2 regions of the Lysinibacillus sp. NPDC097231 genome follow, and region 2 is predicted to be linked to the other one. Evidence: a T-box and tRNA genes for the amino acid it is inferred to sense, from the RefSeq annotation. Region 2 holds a T-box; the other holds one or more tRNA genes.
What was found. A T-box is a leader RNA that pairs with one kind of tRNA and senses whether it is charged. The one in region 2 lies ahead of ACIQXF_RS05935 (valine--tRNA ligase), so its partner is inferred to be a tRNA-Val.
Positions count from the first base shown of each region.

Region 1 (4,267 bases), on a different contig from region 2:
ATATCTAAAATCTCACTAATTTCCTGTAACGATAACTCCTCAATATATTTCAATACTATAACTGAACGGTATTTATCCGGCAAACGTCCAATCTCATATTGAATGCGATCCTGCAGCTCCATTTGCTCTATCTGTTCCTCTGGTAGCTGGTCATCTGCTGCGATTTGCGAATACATATCAAGCCCTTCTGTACCCGCTACTTCCGCATCTAAATAGTAATCCGGCTTTTTCTTCCGGATACGGTCTATGCAGAGGTTTGTGGCTATGCGATAAAGCCAAGTTGAAAATTTTCTTTTCTGATCAAAAGTATGCAAATTCATATAGGCACGAACAAACGCTTCTTGTGCAATATCCTCAGATTCTTGTTTGTTCCCTAACATCCTATAGCATACTTGGTACAGTTTGTGCTGATAGAGACTCACAATATCGGCAAATGCGTTTTGATCGCCTTTAAGCACTTGTTTTATTTTCTTATTTACTAACGCATCCATTGTGTTGACTTCTCCACCTTTACAACTGTCTTATACTCTACGTGCCATTAATAAGAAAAGTTTCATTTTAGTTCAATTATAGCAAAAGATTTTTAGACATTGTGGTGAAAGGAAATTTTTCGTCAATTTTCTTTAAACTAACGTTTCTCCAAGTAAAGAACCCATTAATGCAACAGCAACATTTGCTGTTGCATTCTTTTCATCTAAAATCGGGTTAACCTCTACAAATTCAGCAGAAGTTAGCATACCTGATTCCTGTAGCATTTCCATTGCTAAATGGCTTTCTCTATACGTAATACCACCAGGTACAGGTGTTCCAACCCCTGGAGTATAAAGCGGATCTAATCCATCTAAATCAAGTGATAGGTGTAGACCATCCACGTTACGCTCTCTTAAATGGGCAAGAGCATCTTCCATTACACGCGACATACCAAGTCGATCTACCTCGTGCATTGTATATACCTTGATCCCTTGCTGACGAATTAACTCACGTTCGCCTGGATCTACAGAACGTGCACCAATAATGATAACGTTCTCAGGCTTAATTTTTGGGGCATAATTTCGAATTTGTACTAATCGTTCATGACCTAATCCAATGCTAACAGCTAATGGCATACCATGGATATTTCCAGATGGTGTCGTTTCCGGTGTATTTAAATCAGCATGTGCATCGAACCAAATAACACCTAAGTTTTTATAATGCTCACCAAGGCCCGCAAGTGTACCAATAGCAATACTATGATCACCACCAAATACAAGTGGAAACTTCTTCTGCTCTATAGCTTCATGTACACTGTTTGCTAATGATGTGCTTACATCGACTACTTCCTCTAAATTTAGTAATTTTTCATCAACAATAGCGCCTTCCTGTTTTTGCCTAACACGAATATCCCCTTGATCGTTTACCACATGGCCAATTGCCTCTAATCGTTCCACTACACCTGCGTAGCGGATAGCACTTGGTCCCATATCAACGCCTCTACGCGTTTGTCCATAATCTGTTGGCACACCAATAATAGAAATATTTAGTTTATTCATCTTTTTATACCCCCTTTGAATTGTAAGACTATTGTAAATCCTATATGCAACTTGGCTCAACTCGACAATTTTCCGTATATTCATACAACAAAAAAATCTCCTGCTGTTTTCAGCAAGAGATTAGTATCTGTAGTTAATGTAACACTTTTGAATATGTTTTATTCTATAAAAAAGTGAGCCATGAAGGACTCGAACCTTCGACCCTCTGATTAAAAGTCAGATGCTCTACCAACTGAGCTAATGGCTCATAAAAGAAAAAATGGCTGGGGTACTAGGATTCGAACCTAGGCATGACGGAATCAAAATCCGTTGCCTTACCGCTTGGCTATACCCCAATCATTTATAAAAAACTGGTGGAGGGGGACGGATTCGAACCGCCGAACCCTAAGGAGCGGATTTACAGTCCGCCGCGTTTAGCCACTTCGCTACCCCTCCGAAATAACACATTATGGTGGAGGATGACGGGCTCGAACCGCCGACCCTCTGCTTGTAAGGCAGATGCTCTCCCAGCTGAGCTAATCCTCCATAGAAACAGGTGTTAAATTCTTCACAGTTTATTTTCTTTTCAAGCCTTCTGCATTACTACAAAGCTTATAAAGTGGTGACCCCTACGGGATTCGAACCCGTGTTACCGCCGTGAAAGGGCGGTGTCTTAACCACTTGACCAAGGGGCCAACATGTTAAATACTTCTCAATAAGACAATATTTATAATAACATCATTTTTTATACTTAGCAAGTACTTTTTAATATTTTTTAAAACTAAATATTTGCTTATAAAAACGCTTAAAAATCTATCTTTATCCTACCATCTTCTCAATTATTTATCTACAATCAATTTAAATGTAGTTTCTACTTATTATAATTGTAGTTGTAGATTGATTGAGAGTGAGTAGATTTAAAACAACCTCACTTTTATCGGAATAAATTAGGTTAAACAAGTAAATAACACTAAAAACCGCTCAAATGTATGTAAACTAAACTATCCAATCGAGTACTTATTTAAAAATCAATAATTACCTAAAAAAGCTGCTACGAATTACTGTAGCAGCTACTATTTTTACCAAACGATACGTTGGCGTCGTTTATATGATTTTGCTTCTTTATAATCTTTACTACCTTCTTTACCTATTCCTAAATAATGCTCACTAATTTCATTATCGGATAATAGGCTAGCTGCATCCCCTTGCATCACTACGCGGCCATTTTCCATAATATAGCCGTAATGTGCAATCGATAATGCAACATTGGCATTTTGCTCAACTACTAGAATAGACATACCCTCTTCTTCATTAATCTTTTTAATGTTTTGGAAGATTTCTTGTACTAACAGCGGCGCAATCCCTAAAGACGGCTCATCGAGTAATAATAGTTTAGGTTTAGCCATCAAGCCACGACCAATCGCCAACATTTGCTGTTCACCGCCCGATAAATAACCCGCTTTACGTGATTGGAGCATTTTTAGCTTCGGGAAATAGCCGTATATCTTTTCAATATCAGCCTTAATATTACCACGATCTTTTCGCGTATAGGCCCCTGCAATCAAATTTTCTTCTACGGTTAAGTCTTTGAAAACACGACGCCCTTCCATACTTAAGAAAATTCCCTTTTTGACAAGGACATCTGGCATAATACCATTGATGACCTCACCTTGAAACTCAATCGTACCATCTGTAATTTTTCCTCCATCACCCGAGAGGAGACCTGAAATAGCTTTTAAAGTTGTGGACTTACCCGCTCCATTACTACCAAGAAGCGCAACAATTTTTCCTTCGGGTACATGAAGGGACATTCCTTTTAATGCTAGGATAATTTTCTGATAAACAGCCTCTAAATTATTTACCTGAAGCATGTAAGTCCCTCCTTTCTATTACAGAAAATTAATCTTCGAAACTAATGTAATCTGTAATTGCTTCCCATTTGCCGTCTTTTACAACACCAATACGAATTTCTTTTGTACCTGCATGGTTGTCAGCTGAGTATGATACATTTGCTGCTACACCGCCTAAGTCTAGATCTGTTAAAGACTCCATACCTTCACGGATTTGAGCACCTTTAATGTCACCATCTGGGTTTAATTCAGCTGCTTTCTTAATACCTTCAACCATAATTTTCGCTGTTACCCAACCTTGTACGAATTTTTGGTTGATGTCTTCGTCTTTTTTGCCTTTGCCTTTTAAGTATTCTTCTATTTCAGCCATCCCTGGCACATCATCACCTGGCATAGAGTTAATCAGTACGCCCATATATCCTTCAGCAGTTGCCGCATCTACATTATCGAATAGGCCTTCACCTGTAGTCCAGTTAAGACCCATGAATTGTGTATCGATTCCCAATGTTTTTGCGTCACGTAAAATTGTAGAAGTTGCTGCCCAAGTTTGCTGAATGATTGCATAGTCTGGGTTTTTCTTTTTCATATTTAATAGTTGTGATTGTGCTTCTGTTGCTTTTACGTCGATTACTTGCTCGTCCACAACCTTAACACCGATTTCTTTTGCGTACGCTTTCATATCTTCAACTGGAGAACGGCCAAACGCTGTATCATTGTAAAGTAATGCTACTGTTGGCTCGCCGCCTTTATGATTTTCTTTGATCCATTTTAATAATGCACGACCTTGGTCAGAGTACGAAGCTGCCACTAAGAAGTTATATGGCGATTCCTTTGTATCTTTTAAGTTCTCCGACAATGAACCTGAGACGAATGGGAATTCATCGGCAGCTACTTGCTGACGTAACGCCT
Region 1 is NZ_JBIWDH010000042.1:7,754-12,020, reverse strand. It holds gene sigW (RNA polymerase sigma factor SigW) at 1-491, opposite strand, end outside; gene rocF (arginase) at 624-1,529, opposite strand; tRNA gene ACIQXF_RS19960 (tRNA-Lys) at 1,704-1,776, opposite strand; tRNA gene ACIQXF_RS19955 (tRNA-Gln) at 1,790-1,864, opposite strand; tRNA gene ACIQXF_RS19950 (tRNA-Tyr) at 1,881-1,964, opposite strand; tRNA gene ACIQXF_RS19945 (tRNA-Val) at 1,979-2,054, opposite strand; tRNA gene ACIQXF_RS19940 (tRNA-Glu) at 2,129-2,203, opposite strand; gene ACIQXF_RS19935 (ABC transporter ATP-binding protein) at 2,588-3,379, opposite strand; gene ACIQXF_RS19930 (ABC transporter substrate-binding protein) at 3,408-4,267, opposite strand, start outside.
Region 1: it has a tRNA-Val gene. The T-box ahead of ACIQXF_RS05935 (valine--tRNA ligase) is inferred to sense a tRNA for this amino acid. The anticodon was not compared.

Region 2 (4,267 bases):
AATGGGTATTTTTTAGCAGAAAGTATTGATGCAGAAAATACAAAAATGACAGGCTTCTTAGAAGTAATAGCTGGAGGATTAGCTGGACCTGTTTTAAATCCAATCTTTAAGCCAATCGTACCAAAAGCAACACAAATGCTAACAGATCGTGTGGCAAATAGAATTAAATTGGTCAATGTATAATTAAATTACAGCAATAAAATGGCATGCTAGGAGTTTTTCTAGTATGCCATTTTTTATCCCGCATTAACTTCTTTCAGCAAATGTTTTATGCGCGAAAGCATAGCGGCAGCGCAGATACAGAAGTATCCCACCTCAACATCAGCGAAAGCAAAGAAACTAAGTGGGAAATTAACTGCCTGTAACTCCCCGATTGGAGAAGACAAATAATCGATAGATGATAAAGAAAACCCCTACTGTTGAAGAACTTATGTAAAAAGAATAATCTTGTGTGAACTTTGTACATCTAAGTGGCAGTAAAATGTTAGCTATAAAGGAGGCTCGAGTGAAATTTTTTTATTATTTGTGTTCTTCATTAAACTAACTTATTGCATACTAACTTCCCGTTATTCATATGATGCAAGGGGAGGGATTATTATCGAACACAAAACTTGGAATATGCGTGAAACTTTCTGTTTTCCTGGTTATGGCTGCCCAACAGAAATAGCAGCTGTACAAATTAAGCCTCAGTGGCAAACGACGCAGTTAGAAGATTCACTAAGATTAACAGGTATTTATCATATCACAGCACATGTTCGCTTTGATTTTCAAGACATTCAAGCACATCTGGATAATGAAGAATTAGTAAGAATTGATGCCCTTGATATTCAAGGGGATACTGGTTATTTTGAATATGCTGTTCCTTTAAATGTCGATTTACCAATAGATTCAGCTGTTGAGGATTTAATGGTAAAAGATATTCGTCCTACACTTACAAATCAGATGTGTCAACTCGAATGGGCAGTAACGAGTATTTTTAATGAGCCTGAACCTGCCTTTGAAAAGGCGCGGGTTTTAGAAGAAAAGCCTGCAGTTTTCGCAGCTTCAACACAAGAAGAAAAATCTACAGCTGTAGCATTTTCAGCTCATGGAGAAAAGTCAGCAGCTGTAGTTGCTTCAACACAACGAGAAAAACCTGCGCCTGTTGAGCAAAAAATAGTATTAAAAGAATCATCAAGTCATATTGTGGTCCGTGAGTCTAGCTCGTGGTATGAAGCCCCATCAATGATCTGGAATTTAACGGAGGACTATACGCCGTTAAAGGTTCGTATTTCAAATGACATCATTCAAAAGTAAATAGCATAGAAGTAGAAGGAGTAATAAAATGATGAAATCGCCAGATGTTGGAATAATTATGACACGTACAACTTGAAAAACACAGATTGGCACAATAATCGTTCTACAATAAAAACGAAATTGTCGTAACCATGGTGGTAAAAGCCAAGGACTATACTTACGTCGTCGCATTTGGATATTCACTTCCTTTTCTATTTACTTTGTAGTGATTACTAAAAAATGACTAAATCACTTGAAAAATTGCATGTTTTTGCGGTACAATGTGGAAAGTCGAATATTAGATGCTATGACAGGGAAGAGTAAATTATTTGTACATTTTAAGAGAGGAAACGGTAGCTGAAAAGTTTCTATCTGTACTTAATTGAATGTAGCCCTCGAGCAGCTTTAGTGAACTAACAGTAGTTAAAGCCGGTTAAACACCGTTACCGAATTGAGAGCCAGTAGTTAAAGGCTTAAGCAGTACACACCGTTTCCTTATGAAATGTTTGTATCCATGACTGCTCAACTTGCCTCTGCTGGAATTAAAGGTGGTACCGCGAACTTAAACTCCTTCGTCCTTTTAGACGTTAGGAGTTTTTTTATTTTCATTCAATCCTCTGTGATTCACTCAATGTAAGACATGAATACAGAGTGATTGGGACAATTTCACAACGGTAAAATAAATATTTGCCAAAATTAAAAGACACAGGAGGAGTCAAAATGACAGAAAACATTTCAATGCCTACAAAATATGATCCTCAATCCATTGAAGCAGGCCGTTATGAATGGTGGTTACAAGGGAAATATTTCGAGGCACAGCCTAAAAGTAATAAGAAACCTTATTCTATCGTTATCCCACCACCGAACGTAACAGGTAAATTACATCTTGGCCATGCTTGGGATACAACATTGCAAGATATTTTAACTCGTATGAAGCGCATGCAAGGTTATGATGCACTTTGGTTACCAGGAATGGACCATGCAGGTATTGCAACACAAGCCAAAGTTGAGGCAAAGCTGCGTGAGGATAATATTACACGTTATGATTTAGGACGTGAAAAATTCCTCGAAAAAACTTGGGAATGGAAAGAAGAGTATGCTGGTCATATTCGTGATCAATGGGCGAAGCTTGGTCTTGGTTTAGATTATTCTCGTGAACGCTTCACTCTTGATGAAGGTCTTTCAGATGCAGTTAAAACTGTTTTCGTTGATTTATATGAAAAAGGCTTAATCTATCGTGGCGAACGCATTATTAACTGGGACCCTGCAGCAAAAACAGCATTATCAGATATCGAAGTTATTTATAAAGATGTTCAAGGTGCCTTCTACCACATGAAATATCCATTAGCTGATGGCTCAGGCCATGTGGAAGTTGCCACAACACGTCCTGAAACAATGCTTGGTGACTCTGGGGTAGCAGTTCATCCGAAAGACGAACGCTATCAACACTTAATCGGTAAAACAGTAATATTACCAATTGTTGGACGCGAAATACCTATCGTAGCAGATGATTACGTAGATATGGAATTTGGTACTGGGGTTGTAAAAATGACACCAGCGCATGATCCGAACGACTTTGAAGTTGGTAACCGTCATAACCTAGAACGAATCCTTGTGATGCATGAAGATGGTACAATGAACGAGCTTGCTGGCAAATATAACGGTATGGATCGTTTTGAATGCCGTAAGCAAATTGTAGCTGATTTACAAGAAGCAGGCGTGCTTATTCGTATTGAAGAGCATATGCATTCAGTAGGTCACTCTGAACGTACTGGTGCTGTTGTAGAACCGTACCTTTCTGCACAATGGTTTGTTAAAATGCAACCACTTGCAGATGCTTCATTAGAGCTTCAAAAAGACGGAGAAGGGAAAGTAAACTTCGTACCATCTCGTTTTGAAAACACATATTCTCGCTGGATGGAAAATATTCGTGACTGGTGTATCTCTCGTCAACTATGGTGGGGCCATCAAATCCCAGCTTGGTATCACAATGAAACAGGTGAAGTTTACGTAGGAAAAGAAGCGCCAGCAGATGCAGAAAATTGGACGCAAGATGAAGACGTATTAGATACATGGTTCTCTTCAGCACTATGGCCATTTTCTACAATGGGTTGGCCAGATGAAACAAATGAAGAATATCAACGTTACTACCCTACAAGCACACTTGTAACTGGCTATGATATTATTTTCTTCTGGGTATCTCGAATGATTTTCCAAGGTCTTGAATTTACAGGTCAACGCCCATTCAAAGATGTTTTAATTCACGGTTTAGTACGTGATGGTGAAGGACGTAAGATGAGTAAATCGCTTGGAAATGGCGTAGACCCAATGGATGTTATTGAGAAATATGGTGCTGACTCGTTACGATATTTCTTAGCTACTGGATCATCACCTGGTCAAGATTTACGTTATACAACTGAAAAAGTAGAAGCAGTATGGAACTTTGCTAATAAAATTTGGAATGCATCTCGTTTCGCTTTAATGAACATGGAAGGTTTGACATTTGATGAAATCGATTTAACTGGTGAAAAATCAGTTGCTGATAAATGGATTCTAACTCGCTTAAATGAAACAATTGAGCGTGTAACATCTCTTGGAGAGCGCTACGAATTTGGTGAGGTTGGTCGCGAACTCTATAACTTTATTTGGGATGACTTCTGTTCTTGGTATATTGAAATGGCTAAATTACCTTTATACGGTGAAAATGAAGCTGCTAAGAAAACAACTCGTTCTATTTTAGCTTACGTATTAGATCAAACAATGCGTCTATTACATCCATTCATGCCGTTCATCACAGAAGAAATTTGGCAGCATTTACCTCATGAAGGTGAATCCATTACGGTGGCAACATGGCCGACTGTACGTGCGGAACTTCATTTTGCAGAGGAAGCGGATAATATGAAGCTCCTAATGGATATTATACGTTCAGTGCGTAATATTCGTGCGGAAGTTAATACACCAATGAGCAAAAAAGTACCGCTTTATATATCAG
Region 2 is NZ_JBIWDH010000006.1:45,131-49,397, reverse strand. It holds gene ACIQXF_RS05945 (SRPBCC family protein) at 1-183, shown strand, start outside; gene ACIQXF_RS05940 (valyl-tRNA synthetase) at 619-1,296, shown strand; T-box leader at 1,574-1,858, shown strand; gene ACIQXF_RS05935 (valine--tRNA ligase) at 1,996-4,267, shown strand, end outside.